2 regions of the Geodermatophilus sp. CPCC 205506 genome follow, and region 2 is predicted to be linked to the other one. Evidence: riboswitches for the same ligand, from Rfam matches in the RefSeq annotation. Region 2 holds a riboswitch; the other holds the start of a gene.
The links. Region 2 has a riboswitch for thiamine pyrophosphate ahead of MY520_RS11365 (ECF transporter S component). Riboswitches for the same ligand answer to the same signal wherever they lie in the genome.
Positions count from the first base shown of each region.

Region 1: another riboswitch for thiamine pyrophosphate. It lies ahead of thiM (hydroxyethylthiazole kinase); the one in region 2 lies ahead of MY520_RS11365 (ECF transporter S component).

Region 1 covers NZ_JALPKP010000055.1:22,597-29,976, reverse strand. Annotated here, with positions in the region: gene thiD (bifunctional hydroxymethylpyrimidine kinase/phosphomethylpyrimidine kinase) at 1-258, opposite strand, end outside; gene thiE (thiamine phosphate synthase) at 294-950, opposite strand; gene thiM (hydroxyethylthiazole kinase) at 947-1,744, opposite strand; TPP riboswitch at 1,737-1,830, opposite strand; gene MY520_RS23560 (helicase) at 1,878-3,611, opposite strand; gene MY520_RS23555 (alpha/beta fold hydrolase) at 3,683-4,528, shown strand; gene MY520_RS23550 (nucleoside deaminase) at 4,541-5,011, opposite strand; gene MY520_RS23545 (DUF222 domain-containing protein) at 5,157-6,371, opposite strand; gene MY520_RS23540 (helix-turn-helix domain-containing protein) at 6,706-7,380, shown strand, end outside.
Region 2 covers NZ_JALPKP010000016.1:63,396-70,775, forward strand. Annotated here, with positions in the region: gene MY520_RS11330 (alpha/beta fold hydrolase) at 1-343, shown strand, start outside; gene MY520_RS11335 (hemerythrin domain-containing protein) at 365-808, shown strand; gene MY520_RS11340 (1-aminocyclopropane-1-carboxylate deaminase) at 848-1,867, opposite strand; gene MY520_RS11345 (GntR family transcriptional regulator) at 1,854-2,519, opposite strand; gene MY520_RS11350 (rhodanese-like domain-containing protein) at 2,677-3,123, shown strand; gene MY520_RS11355 (VOC family protein) at 3,234-3,746, opposite strand; gene MY520_RS11360 (Mut7-C RNAse domain-containing protein) at 3,842-4,555, shown strand; TPP riboswitch at 4,698-4,801, shown strand; gene MY520_RS11365 (ECF transporter S component) at 4,798-5,406, shown strand; gene MY520_RS11370 (ABC transporter ATP-binding protein) at 5,445-6,848, shown strand; gene MY520_RS11375 (energy-coupling factor transporter transmembrane component T family protein) at 6,845-7,380, shown strand, end outside.

The DNA of each region.
Region 1 (7,380 bases), on a different contig from region 2:
GCGGACGACCTCGGCGGTGCCCAGCATCCCGAGCTTCGTGGCGTGCACGGTGACGTCGTCGAACAGGGTGCGCAGCTGGAGGCCGACGAACTCCGCGGGGACGGCGTGCACGCCGGTGACCCCGCGGGTGTTCTGCGCGGTGAGCGCGGTGAGGACCGCCGTTCCGTAGGCGCCGAGCGCGCTGAAGGTCTTGAGGTCGGCCTGGATGCCCGCACCGCCGCTGGGGTCGCTGCCGGCCACGGTCAGGGCGACGGGCACGGCGGGGCGGTCTCCCGTCCCCTCGGGCCTGCTGCTCACCGGCGCGCCGCCGTGCCCAGGGCGGCGCGGAGCCCGCGGGCGGCCGCCTCCGGATCGCCCGCCGCGCAGATCGCCGACACCACGCAGGCCCCGTCCACGCCCGTCTCGGCCACCGCCGCGGCGTTTCCGGCGTCGACGCCGCCGATGGCCACCGCGGCCAGGTCCCCGGCGTGCGCCGCCGACGCGAGCGCGCGGGTGCCGGCGGGCCCCAGCGCGGGGGCGGCGTCGGGCTTGGTGGCGGTGGTCCACACGGGGCCGATGCCGACGACGTCCACCGTGCCGGCGGGCAGCGCCAGCACCGCGTCCAACTCCGCCTGCGACGAGACGCTCACCCCGACCAGCCGCTCCGGCCCCACCAGCGCCCGGGTCTCGGCCGGCGGCAGGTCGTCCTGGCCGACGTGCACGCCGTCGGCGCCGGTGAGGAGGGCGACGTCGACGGCGTCGTTGACGAGCACGGGCACGTCCGGCCGGCCGGCCAGCGCGGCCTGCACCGCACGGGTGAGCGCCAGCAGCTCGCGGCGCGGGGCGGTCTTGTCCCGGACCTGGACGGCGGTGACCCCGCCGGCCACCGCCGCGCGGACGACGTCGGCGACCGGCCGCGGGCGGCACAGCGCGGTGTCGGTGACCAGGTAGAGCGTCCAGTCGACGGTCACGGCTCCTCCCGGACGTCGGCCCGGGCCAGGGAGTCCCCGTCGATGGCGTCGAGGGCGTCCAGCCACGCGGGCGCGAAGGTGCCCGGCCCGTCGGCGAGGTCGGCGGCGATCTCGGCGGCGAGCGCGACGTGGGCGTGCGCGGCGACGGTGCCGAGCAGCGCGTCCCGGGTGGCGGCGACGTACGCCGCGACCAGGGCGCCGAGCGCGCAGCCGGCGCCGGTGGTGCGGGTCAGGAGAACCGAACCGCCCCCGACGCGGACGGTCCGCCGTCCGTCGGTGACCAGGTCGACCTCGCCGCTGACGGCGACCACCCCGCCGGTGCGGCGGGCCAGCCCCGCGGCGGCCGGGGCGGCGTCGTCGGCACCGGCGGTGCTGTCCACCCCGCGGCCGCCGGCGCCGGCGCCGGCCAGGGCCATGACCTCCGAGGCGTTGCCGCGCACGACGGTGGGCTGCAGCTCGACCAGCTCGGCGGCCAGCTCGGTGCGGTAGGCCAGCCCGCCGACGGCGACCGGGTCGAGGACCCAGGGCGTCCCGGCCGCGCCGGCCGACCGGGCGGCGCGCCGCATCGCCTCGGCGGTGCGGGCGTTGACCGTGCCCACGTTGACCAGCACGGCCGACGCGACCGCCGCGAAGTCACCGGCCTCCTCGGGCGCGTCGACCATGGCCGGCGCCGCGCCCGCCGCCAGCAGCGCGTTCGCGGTGAAGGCCTGCACGACCGTGTTGGTCAGGCAGTGCACGAGCGGGGTGGTGGTGCGCAGCGCCGCCCGGGCATCGCGCAGAACGTCGGCGTCCACGCCGTGACATCCCTTCGCCAGTACGAACTGGAGCAGGTTCGACGGGTGTGCTCTCAGTCCCCTGCGGGACACCCCGTGCCACTTCCCCGCCGAACCTAACAGCCGGTTCCGGCCGCGGGTCCTGGCCGCCGGCTCAGGCGTCGGTGAGCGCCGCCGGGGGGAGCCAGTCGGCCTCGAGCAGCTCGGCGATCTCCTGGAGGGAGGACGTGTCCGCGCCCGCCGTCGAGCCGCTGACCGCCAGCCGCTCCACCATCACCCGCGCGACCTGCTCCTCCACGGTGTCCTCGGCGAAGGCCACCCGCCACGGCGAGACCTGGCCGTCGCGGTGCGTGCGGCCGGTGACCTGCCGGGCCTGGATGCCGGAGAAGCGCGGCTGGTGGAACAACCCGACCCGCGGGACGGCGGAGGCCGCGGCCCCGCTGGGCAGCAGCTCGCCGGCGTGCAGGCTGATCGACGCCGTCACCGTGAACACGCAGACCGGCGCGGCCCCGGTCTGGAAGCGCAGCCGCTCGGCCTCGACGTCGAACCGGTCGCGGCCGTAGATGCCGGCCACCGGGATCCCGGAGTCCAGCAGCGCCTCACGGATCGGGTCGGCCGCCGTCTCCACGAACTCGACCGACACCGCGACCTGCCGCTCGGCCTCCACCTGGGCCTTCACCCAGTCGACCGTGGCCTGCGCCCGGATCAGCCCGGCCTTCTGCCGGAAGCGCAGCAGCGCCGCCCGGCCCCGCGCGGTCTGCCGGCCGCGGCGGGCCAGCTGCATCTCGGCGCGGAACTCGGCCCACTCCGACTCGTAGGCCGCCCGCTCGGCCGGCGTCAGCGCCACCGGGGTCCCGGTCACCGACACCGGCCCCCACGGCGCCGGCCGGTGCAGCGTCGCCGGCGGGTTCGTCCCGGCCAGCCAGCCCTGCAGCCGCGCGAGGTCGGCCCGGCGCTCGTCGGCGTCCTCGGTCCACGCCCAGCCGTAGCGGCCACGTTCCACGTGGAACCGGTGCTCGTCGAGCTTCTTCGGCAGGTCCGACCACTCGCGGAGCGGCTCGCCGTGCTGCTGGGCGAACTGGGGCGCGAGGTAGGGCAGCTCGAGCGGCGTGTGCGCCGGGGTGGCGGTGGCCGCGATGACGAACGGCGCGTCCTTCACCCGACCGGCGCCGGAGACGGCCTTCCAGTGCTTCCACCGCTGCGTCGTCGTGTGGCGGACCATGTGCGCCTCGTCGGCGATGACGACGTCGAACCGCAGCTTGGCGACCTTGGCCAGCCGGTCCCAGGTGGTCACGCACCAGCGCAGCCCGCCGTCGCCGAAGCCGGCGATCGAGCGGGTCCAGTGCGGGATGGTGATGGCGGCCGGCCGGTCGGCCACCACGAGGACGGTGCGCCCGCCACGCTGCGCGGCCACCTCCCGGGCGGCCAGGACGGCGGTGCCCGTCTTGCCCACGCCGGGGTCGTCGCCGAGCAGGAAGACGCGGTGCCCGGCCTTCGCCGAGGCGGCGATCGCCGCGGCGCCGGTCAGCTGCTCGTCCCGCGGGTGCATGGGCCGGCCCGCGGGCACCGGTCGCGGCGTGGGGTTGAGCTCGTCCTCGAGGAAGCGCTCGAAGGTGTACGGCGGCGGGTCGTAGGGCGCCAGCTCCGGCGGCAGGTCTCGGCCGACCCAGACGTGCGCCTGCAGGTCCGCCCGCCACTGCGCGCCGGGCGCGGGTGCCCGAAAGGGGACGGCGAGCACCCACACCCGCTCCCCCGGGCCGGCGACCGGCCGTTCGGGCGCGGGCTTGGCGGTCCGCTTGGTCGCCGGCTTGCGCCGGGTGGTCGTGCTCGTGCTGGTTCGGGTGGTGCTGGTCGAGCGGGTCGTCGTCCGGCGGCGCCGTCCGGGCATGGGTGTGCTCCCCCTTCGTCGAGCCGTCGACGGTAGGTCGACCGGACGACAGGATCTGGTGGAATCGCCGGGTGACGGCGAACTCGGAGGAGCGGCTGCACGCGCGCACCGTGGGTGAGACGGGTCCGCGGGTGGTGTTCGTGCACGGGCTGTTCGGCCAGGGCAAGAACTGGACGACGATCGCCAAGGGACTGGCCGGCGGCCACCAGGTGACCCTCCTCGACCTGCCCAACCACGGGCACTCCCCGTGGACCGAGCGGGTCGACTACCTCGACATGGCGCGCATGGTGGCCGACGAGCTGGAGTCGTTCGGGGAGCCGGTGACCCTGGTCGGGCACTCGATGGGCGGCAAGGTGGCGATGCAGGTCGCGCTGCGCCATCCGGAGCTGCTGCGCGCGCTGGTCGTCGTCGACATCGCCCCGACCGAGTACCCGGTGTCCGGTGGCCGCACCGAGGACCCCGACGAGGAGGCCTCCCCCTTCGCCGCCTTCATCGCCGCGATGCGGGAGCTCGACCTGGGTTCGCTCCGGACCCGCGAGGACGCCGACGCCGCACTGCGCTCCGTCGTCCCGAGCCGGATGGTGCGGTCCTTCCTGCTGCAGAGCCTGGTGCGCGAGGGGCTGGGGGACGGCGGCGGCTGGCGGTGGCGGCTGAACCTGGAGCTGCTGGAGCGCGACCTCGGCGCGCTGCGTGGGTTCCCCGACCCGCCGCCGGGTGCCCGCTTCGACGGCCCGGTGCTGTGGATCGCCGGCGCGAACTCGCACTACGTGCTGCCCGAGGACCGGGAGCGCATGGAGGAGCTCTACCCGTCGACCCGGCTGGTGCGGATCAAGAACGCGGGGCACTGGGTGCACTCGGAGCAGCCGGAGGTCTTCCTGGAGACGCTGAAGCGGTTCCTGGAGCGGGTCGAGCGTTGACGGAGGCCGCGGCTACTCCTCACCGATGTCCTCGCTCCAGACGTCGGGGTGTTCGGCGATGAAGCGCGTCATGAGCTCCCGGCACTCCGGGTCGTCGAGCACCAGCACCTCGACGCCGTGCTCGGCCAGCCAGTCGTGGCCGCCGGAGAAGGTCCGCGCCTCGCCGACGACCAGCCGGGAGATGCCGAACTGGCGCACCAGCCCGCTGCAGTACCAGCAGGGCGAGAGGGTGGTGACCATCGTCGTCCCGCGGTAGGTGCGCTGGCGACCGGCGGCACGGAAGGCCGACGTCTCCCCGTGCACCGACGGGTCGTCGTCCTGCACCCGGCGGTTGCGCCCACGGCCCAGGAGCCTGCCGTCCGGCCCGACGAGCGCCGCGCCCACCGGTACCCCGCCTTCGGCGAGGCCTGCCCGGGCCTCCTCCACCGCGACCGCCAGCCACGACCGGGCCGTGGCATCGTCCAGCGGAACCGGGCACGTCACTGATCGCCTCCTGCCATCGATGCCGTACTTCTCTCGGCCCTGGACTGCTACGAGCCGGGACGAGCGTGGCCGGACAGCGGCGGGTCCGGCAACCCGCGCGGCGGAGGGCGGCCGGGCGGCTGGGCGGCCGGGCCTGGCCATGGCCTCAGGGGCCGGCGCGGATGAGGACCTCGCTCCCGTCGGGGCGCCAGGTGTGCCAGTGGCCGCTCCCGGGATCACGGGTGACGGTGAAGCCGCCCTCGTGGCAGGCGGTGTGGTGCCGTTCACAGAGCAGCGCGCCGTTGTCGCAGGAGGTCGGGCCGCCGAATGCCCAGTGGACGACATGATGGACGTCGCACCACTCGGGCGGGGCGTCGCAACCGGCGAAGACGCAGTGACCGTCGCGGACCTCGACCGCCCGCCGGATCGCCGCGCCGGCCGTCCGCTGCGCACGGCCGACGTCGAGGGGCAGCCCGTCCGGACCCGTGATGACCCGGACCACGCCGGCGTCGCAGGCCAGGCGCCGAGCCGTCTCCGGCGTGATCGGCCCAGCCCAGCCCAGCTCGCCGCCCGCGACGCCCGGCGCACCGCGAGCGGCGGACAGGGAGTGCCAGTCGACGGTGACCCGCACGTGCGGCCGCTCGCCGCGGACGTCGGGCAACGAGCCCCCGTCGAGAGCGCCGCGGGCGAGGGCGACCAGGGCGTCGGCCTGACGCTCGGCGTGGCCGCGGGTGTCGCCCGCCGGGCGGTCGCCGTTCATGAGCGCCGCCAGGGCGGTGTGCAGGTACTCGCCGCCCACCGCGTCCAGTTCGCCGCGCAGGTGCACGCGGCCGTCGAGGCCGGAGGCCATCGTGAACCGGCGGCGGGTGTCCGCCGCGTCGTCGAGGGAGCCGTCGGGATCCACGCCGGCGACCCAGCGTGCAACTCCCCGAGCCGTCTCGTCGGGCGTCGTCTGCCGGGCCAGGTCGGCGAGGATCCGGTCGGTCTCCCCCAGCGCGATACCGAGCCCTTCGGCCCTGGCGACCCGGCCAGGGGTCATCGCGCGGGTGATGACACGGGCGTGGTCTGCGGTGATCTCACCGGCGGCGAAGGCCGCGGCGGTGGCCGGCAGCTGCTCGAGCCGGCGCCCTGACGACACCACCGCCGTTGCCTCCGCAGGCGACAGCCGGCAGCTGCCCCGCAGCCAGCTCCTCATCGACACCGCTCCGTCGCGTCGGTAGGCCCTCCGGTGGTCGGCCACACGGACGGCCGACGTCAGCGCGGCGGCGACCCGGTTGGCGGCGGTCGACAGCTCACCGACCAGGTCGAGCAGGGACGCATCGGACAGCTCGCCGAGATCGGTGTCGACCAGCCCCTCCAGGGCGGAGCGCAGTTCGGACACCCGCCCTCCTTCCGTACCGGTGTCGGTTCGACGAGTCGAGCGTAGGCCGCCGGTAGGACAGAAACCGCAGTTCAGCGGCCATTCGACGCGTCCAGCCGAGCACGCGCGGACCGTCGGCACCAGGCGGGAGCCGCACCTGTGGACGGCGGATCCGCCTGTGGACGGGCGAGAGCGCGGCGTCGTCCCTCGCTGGTCTGATCTCGGCCCGAGAGAGGAGTCCTCATGCCGTGGTCGATCGATCAGCGGGCTCGACCGGTACCGGTCCGGACGTCCACGCACGGGTGGCGGCGTGGAGGCGCTGGAGCGCCGGGCGTCGCGCTGCCATCCTGGGTCCGTGACCAGCGAGTTCGTCGGGTACCGGCCACCCCCGGCGCTCCGCGGGCTGGTGGCGGCGGCGGTCGGCTACCGGCAGGCGGGGCTGCCGCCGGGCGTGCACCGCGGGCTGCCCTCGCCGTTCCTCACCGTGGTCCTGCCGATCGACGCTCCCCTGGTGGTCTGCGCGCACGCCGACCCGCGGCAGCCGGGGGGCACGTTCGAGACGGTCCTGGGCGGGCTGCACACCCGGCCGGCGCTGATCGCCCACCCGGGTCGGCAGGAGGGCATCCAACTGGCCCTGACACCGGAGGGTGCCCGCGCGCTGCTGGGCACCCCCGCGGCGGCGCTCGCCTCGGTGGACGTGGGCCTGGACGACGTCCTCGGCGTGCGGGTCACGGCCGAGCTGCTCGACCGGGTCCGGGATGCGGCCGGGTGGCCGGCGCGCTTCGCCACCGTGGAGGAGTTCCTGCTGGACCACCTCGCCACCGACTCCCACGCGGCGCCCGAGATCGCCGAGGCGTGGCGGCTGACGGTGGACGGCGGGGGACGGCTGCGGGTGGCCGAGATCGCCGCGCGGGTGGGCTGGTCCGAGCGGCACCTGACCACGCAGTTCCGGTCCGAGACCGGACTGGGGCCGAAGGAGGCCGCCCGCGTCGTGCGGTTCGACCGGGCCCGACGGGGGCTGACCGCCCGC
Region 2 (7,380 bases):
CGCCGGCGGGGACGCCTCGGTGCGCGCGGTCTGCGCCCTGGCCCCGTGGACGCCGCCCGGCGAGCCGGTCGAGCACCTGCGCGGCCGCACCGTGGCGCTCCTGCACGGCCGCGGTGACCGGTGGGTGCCGGCCACGCTGTCGGCCGACTTCGCCGTCCGGGCGGCGCGGGCGGACGTCCGCGTCGCCCGGTTCACCATCGCCGGCGGGCACAGCATGGTCCGGCGGGCGCCGACCTGGCACGCCTTCGTGCGGGACGTCGTCCTCGCCGGGTCCGGCCTCGCACCGTGGCGGGCGGACCTGCGGGCGGCCCTGGACCACCGGGAGCTCGCCGTGCCCCTGTGACCGGGTGCAGGATGCCCGGTCGTGCCCCCCGTCCCCTCCCGCGTCGCCGCGCTCGGCGACGAGCTCGTCCGCATCCACGACTCCCTGCGCAGCGACCTGCGTCGACTCCAGGACGCCGTCGCCGACGGAACGCCGTCCGGCCGCCCGCTCGCCGTCCACTGCCTGGCCTTCTGCGGCGCGCTGACCCGCCACCACACCGGTGAGGACGCCGGCGCCTTCCCCGCGCTGGCCGAACGGTTCCCCGACCTGCGGCCGCTGCTGGAGAAGATGGCACAGGACCACGACCTGATCTCCGGCATCGTGGCGCGGGTGGAGGAGATCGCGGCGTCCGGCGACGCCGCCCTGGCCGGGGAGCTCGACGGGCTCGCGGCGATCATGGAGTCGCACTTCTCCTTCGAGGAGCGCCGGATCCGTGACGCGCTGGACCGCCTCGACGGCTCGGCCGCCGACCTCCTCGGCGCGTGATGCGGAGTCGACCGGTGCCGGTTTCCGTCGTGTCGGGGCTCACGAGAACAGCGCGCTGTAGCCGTTGAGCGCGGGCTGCCCGCCGAGGTGGGCGTAGAGCACGGTGGACGACGGGTCGATCTCGCCGCGCCCCACCAGGTCGACGACCGCGGCCATCGACTTCCCCTCGTACACCGGGTCGGTGACCATGCCCTCGGTCCGCGCCGCCAGCTCCATCGCGCGGATGGTCGCCTGGTCGGGGATGCCGTAGGTGCCGCCGTGGTAGCGCTCGTCCAGCTCGACGTCGTCGGCGGTCAGCCCCCGCCGCAGGCTCACGAGGTGCCCGGTGCGCTGGGCGATGCGCAGCACCTGGTCGCGGGTCTCGGCCGGCTTGGCGGAGGCGTCGATGCCGAGGACCCGCCGCGGCCGCGCCCCGTCCTCCTCGAGCTTGGCGAAGCCGGCGACCATGCCCGCCTGGGTGGACCCGGTCACCGAGCAGACGACGACGGTGTCGAAGAAGACGCCGAGCTCGGCCTCCTGCGCCGCGACCTCCTCCGCCCAGTCGGCGAAGCCCAGCCCGCCGAGCGGGTGGTCCGACGCCCCCGCCGGGATGGCGTACGGCTTGCCCCCGCGCTCCCCGATGTCGGCGAGCGCCGCCTCCCAGCTCTCCTTGAACCCGATGCCGAACCCCGCCTTGACCAGCCGGACGTCGGCGCCGGCCAGCCGGCTGATGAGGATGTTGCCGACCTTGTCGTAGACCGAGTCGGGCCAGTCCACCCAGCTCTCCTGCACGAGCACGCACTTCAGGCCCACCCGAGCGGCGACGGCGGCGACCTGGCGGGTGTGGTTGCTCTGCACGCCGCCGATGCTCACCAGCGTGTCGCAGCCCTGGGCGAGGGCGTCGGCGACCAGGTACTCGAGCTTGCGGGTCTTGTTGCCGCCGAACGCGATGCCGGAGTTCACGTCCTCCCGCTTCGCCCAGACCGCGGCGCCCCCGAGGTGCTCGGTGAGCCGGTCGAGCCGGTGCACCGGGGAGGGCCCGAACAGCAGCGGGTAGCGGGGCAGGTCAGTGAGTGCCATCGGGGGTCTCCTCGTCGGTCAGCTCGGACAGCAGCGCCGTCCAGATCTCGGTGGTGGTGGCGACGGCGGCGTCGACGTCGGAGCGCGCGCAGGCGGTGATCAGCCGGTCGTGGAGGACGACGGACTCCCGGCCGTGCGCGGTGGCGAAGCGCTGCCGCTCCAGCCGCCGGATCGCCGGGGTGAGGCGGTCGACGGTCGCGGTGAGCGCGGTGTTGCCGCACCGGCGCAGCAGCACGCCGTGCAGGTCGTCGTCGGCGGCCAGGGCGGCGTCGACGTCTCCGGCAGCGACCGCCGCGGCGAAGCGCTCGTTGGCCCCGGTCATGGCGGCGACGTCGTCGGGGGTGACGGCCGGGACCGCCTCCCGGGTGGCCAGCTCGTGCATCGCGCGGACGACGGCGGCGGCGTCGCGCACGTCCCGCACGCGCAGCGGGGTGACCCGGGTGTGGCTCTGCGGCTTGGCCTCGACCAGGCCCTCGTCGGCCAGCCGGGCGAGCGCGGCCCGCACCGGCGCCACCGACAGCCCGAGCCGGCCGGCCAGCTCGGCGTCCTTCACCACGGCACCGGGAGCGAGCTCTCCGGCCACGATCGCGTCCCGGATGCGGGCCAGGGCGACGTCGCGCAGCAGCACCCGGTCGACCGGAACAAGTCCCACGACTGACATCTCAGATGTCAGCGTCTCGTCCGTCAACCCCCCACGCGACTTTCCGCGCCGGAAGTCCCGGACTTCCGGCGCCGAAAGTCCGGGGTGTTGCGGTTGGTGGCAGGGCAGGACGTCGTCCCGGGGCCCCGGCGTGCCTACCGTCCGCGTCGTGAGCCTGGACTGGAGCACCGACCCGGCCGACGCCGTCCGCCACTTCGCGCACCGGCTGGCCGTGGAGACCGACGTCAGCGACGTGCACGCGGCCCTGGAGTCGGGCGATCCCGGCTTCGTGCTGCTCGACAGCCGCAGCCGGGAGGCGTGGGAGCAGGGGCACGTGCCGGGCGCCGTCCACCTCCCGGGGCGGGAGATCGCTGCCCGCGCGCCGGCCGAGCTGGACCGGTCCGTCCCGGTCGTCACCTACTGCTGGGGCCCCGGCTGCAACGGCGCGACCCGGGCCGCGCTCGCGCTGGCCCTGCTGGGCCACCGGGTGCGGGAGATGATCGGCGGCTTCGAGTACTGGGCGCGGGAGGGGCTGCCCGTCGCGACGGCGGACGGCGTCTCCCGCCCGGCCGTGGACCCGCTCACCGCACCGGCCGGCGCCCGCTGCGACTGCTGATCTCGTCCGGTCAGCCGTAGACGGTGTCGCCCTCCCGCCAGGGCCGGAGGCGCTGCCCGCCCGTGGTCAGCTCGTCGGGGATGACGGCCCCTCGTGACCGACCGCCTGCGTCAGACCGGGACGGAGACCCCGACGCCGCCGCGGGTGTGCGCGCCGTAGCGGGCGATCTCGCGGTCGAGGTCCAGCGGGGCGGTCATCTCCGCACCCTCCATGATCCCGGGGGTGATGAACTCGGCCGGGAGCAGCCAGGACACCTCGAACTCCAGGCCGTCCGGGTCGTGCGCGTACAGGGCCTTGGTGGTCACGTGGTCCGACATCCCGACCAGCGCGCCGGCGCGGGCCAGCGCGTCGCGGATGCGGGCCAGCTCGGCGAGCGTGTCCACCTCCCAGGCCAGGTGGTAGAGACCCACGGTGCGGCGGCCGGCCTCGGAGGCCCCAGCACCGGCGCCGATCTGGAACAGCCCCAGGTCGTGGTCGTTGGTGGACCCCTCCGCCTGCAGGAACACCGCGGCGCCGGGGATCTCCATCTTCACGCGGAAGCCCAGCACGTCCCGGTAGAACGCGTGGCTGCGGTCGACGTCCCGGACGTAGAGGACGGCGTGGTTGAGGCGCTGGACCGGCATGGCGTGCTCCTGCTCGACGGGTGACCGCCCCAGTGTGCACCGCCGTTGCTTGATCGTTCAAGTATTGGACCGTGTTCCCGGGGTACCGGCCCATCGTGGACGCCTCGGCTGCGGACGTCGTCGTCCGGGTGCCGGCGGAGCTGTCGTTCCTGTTCCGCCCCCGGGACCGCCGCGCCCGGGAGCGCCGGCTGGCGTTCGACCCGGACGCCACGGTCGCACACGTCGTCCGGGCCGCCGGGGTGCCGCCGACCGAGGTCGGCGGGCTGCGGCTGGACGGCCTCCCCGTGGCGCCGGACGCGCGCACCCGCCCCCGGAGCGTCGTCGAGGTGACCCCGGCGGATCGGCCGCAGCCGGTGCCCTCCGGCGGCTTCCTGCTCGACGTCGGGCTGGGTGCGCTGGCCCGCCGGCTGCGGCTGCTCGGCCTGGACGCCGCGTGGTCCAACTCTGCCGAGGACGCCGAGCTCGCCGCGCGGGCCGCGGCCGAGGACCGCGTGCTGCTCACCCAGGACCGCGGCCTGCTCATGCGCCGCGGGGTGCGGGGCGCGCTGGTGCGCGGGAGCCGCCCCGACGAGCAGCTCGCCGACGTCCTCGACCGGTTCTCCCCGCCGCTGGCGCCGCTGAGCCGCTGCACGGCGTGCGGCGCCGGACTCGTGCCGGTGCCCAAGGCGGAGGTCGCCGACCGCCTGCCGGCGGGCACGCGCCGCACCATCGAGGAGTTCGCCCGCTGCCCGGCCTGCGGCGGGATCTACTGGCGCGGCGCGCACGCCCGCCGGATCGACGCCATGGTGGACGCCGCGACGCACAGGTGAGCCTCCCCCCTGCGAGGCCGCCGTGTACCCGTCGAAGACCGAGGCCGCCGCGGGAGGGGCGGCGGTTTCCGCGGAAACCGACGGGAGGGCGGCGCGGGGAACGGACGGACGGCGAGGGGCTACGCTGGGCCGTACAACCGAACACACACAGCAGGGGAGCGCTTCGGCGCTGAGAGTGCGGGGCACCGCAGACCCTCGAACCTGATCCGGGTCATGCCGGCGCAGGGAGCCTGGAGGAACACATGGCCGAGCAGGCCGTCCGTCCGTCGTCCGCCGAGCACCACACCGGCCGCTGGCGGACCGTCGACATCGTCGTCACCGCCGTCCTGGGCGTCGCCTTCGGCATCGTCTTCTGGGCCTGGGGGTTGCTGTGGGCGGCCCTCGACGCCGCCTTCACCGCGTTCCCGCCTGGTCAGGCGGTCATGTACGGCGTCTGGCTGGTGCCCGCCGTCCTGGCGCCGCTCGTCGTCCGCAAACCGGGCGCCGCGCTGTTCGCCGAGCTGATCGCGGCCGTCGTCTCGGCGCTGCTCGGCTCGGCGTGGGGCACGCTCGTGCTGGTCTACGGCCTGCTCCAGGGGCTGGCCGGCGAGCTGGGCTTCGCCGCCTTCCGCTACCGCCGGTTCGGCTGGCCGCAGGCGCTGCTGGCCGCCCTGTGCGCCGGCGCCATGGCCGCGGTGCTCGACATCGTGAACTACTACCCCGACTGGACCGGCGGCTGGAAGAGCACCTACCTGCTGCTGGTCGTGGTGAGCACGACGCTCGTCGCGGGCATCGGCGGCATGGCGCTCACCCGCGCCCTGGCGGCCAGCGGCGCGCTGTCGTCGTTCGCCGCCGGCCGGTCCCGGGTCTGACCACGGGCGGGGCGCCGGCCGCCCGCGTCCCGGCCGCGGTGCGGCTCTCCGGCTGGCGGTTCCGGCACGCGAGCCGCCGGGCGTGGGCGGTGCAGGACGTCGACCTGCGGGTCGAGCCCGGCGAGCGGGTGCTGCTCACCGGGCCGTCCGGGGCGGGCAAGTCCACGCTGCTGCACGCCCTCGCCGGGGTGCTCGGCCCGGACGCCGGCGACGCCGAGGGCGAGCTCACCGTCGACGGCCGGCCGGCGCGCGAGGCCCGCGCCCGGACGGCGATCGTCTTCCAGGACCCCGACTCGCAGCTGGTCATGACCCGCGCCGGGGACGACGTCGCGTTCGGCCTGGAGAACACCGGCACGCCGCCCGCGCTGATCTGGCCGGCGGTGGACCGGGCGCTCGCGGAGGTGGGCTTCCCCTTCGGGCGGGACCGCGCCACCGCCGCCCTCTCCGGCGGGCAGAAGCAGCGGCTGGTGCTGGCCGGGGCGCTCGCCGGGCGGCCGGGCCTGCTGCTGCTCGACGAGCCGACCGCCCAGCTCGACCCGGACGGCGCCGCGATGGTGCGTGACGCGGTCACCCGTGCGATGGCCGACCGCGGCACCACGCTGGTCGTCGTCGACCACGACGCCGACAGCTGGCTGCCGCTGGTCGACCGGGTGGTCGAGCTGCGGCCCGGCGGCGGGACGGTGGACCAGCCGGCCGGGTGGCGCCCGGCGCCGCTGCGGATGCCGGTCCGCTCCCGGCACGCGCCCGGCGAGGTGCTGCTGCGCGCCGAGCGGGCCGGCTACACCCACCGCGGCAGCGTCGTCCCGGCCCTCCCGCCGACCGACGTCGTCCTGCCGGCCGGACGCACGCTCGCCGTCACCGGGCCCAACGGCACCGGCAAGTCCACCCTTGCGCTGCTGCTGGCCGGCCTGCGCGGGCCCACCACCGGGCGGGTGGTCGCCGGCCCACGGCTGACCGCCGGCCTGCGCCGCCCGGACCGGCCGCCGCACCGCTGGCCGGCCGACGAGCTGGTCCGCCGCACCGGCACGGTCTTCCAGCACCCCGAGCACCAGTTCCTCACCGGCCGGGTCCGCGACGAGCTGGCCCTGGGCCCCCTGCGGGCCGGGTCGGGGGACGACGCGGCGCACCGGCGGGCCGACGAGCTGCTCGAGCGGCTGGGCCTGGCCGCGCTCGCCGAGGCCAACCCGTTCACCCTCTCCGGTGGCCAGCAGCGCCGGCTGTCGGTGGCGACGGCGCTGGCCACCCGCCCCTCCCTCGTGGTGCTCGACGAGCCGACCTTCGGCCAGGACCGCGACACGTGGGCCGAGCTGGTCGCGCTCCTGGCCAAGCAGCAGGACGACGACCGCGCCCTCGTCCTGGTCACCCACGACGTCGCGGTGGTGACCGCCCTGGCCGACGACGTCCTGGACCTGCGCCCCTCGGGCGACCCGGTGGCGGCGTGATCGCGCCGCTGGCCCTGGGCCCGGTCCGCGAGGTGCCGCTGTCGCGGATCAACCCGGTCGCGCAGCTCTCCGCCATCGCCGTCCTGTTGCCGGTGCTGCTGGTCAGCGGCGACCTGCTCACCCCGCTGCTCGTGCTGGCCGCCGAGTGCTGCCTGCTGCCGGCGGCGGGGCTGGCCGCCCCGCGGGCGCTGCTGGCCCGCACCTGGCCGCTGCTGGTCGGCGCGGCCGGCGTCGCCTGGGTCAACGTGGCCTTCGGCGACGACGGCGCGGGCTGGCTGTCGGCCGCCGGGCTCGCGGTGCGCGTGCTGGCCCTGGCGCTGCCCGGCATCCTGCTGGTCGCCTCGACCGACCCGGTGCGGCTGGCCGACGCGCTGACCATCCACTGGCGGGTCTCCACCCGGTTCGCCTACGGCGCGCTGGCCGCGCTGCGGCTGGTGCCGCTGCTGGCCGCCGAGTGGGAGACGATCCGGCTGGCCCGCCGGGCCCGCGGCATCGAACCCCGCGGCAACCCGCTGGCGCACCTGCGGCTGTT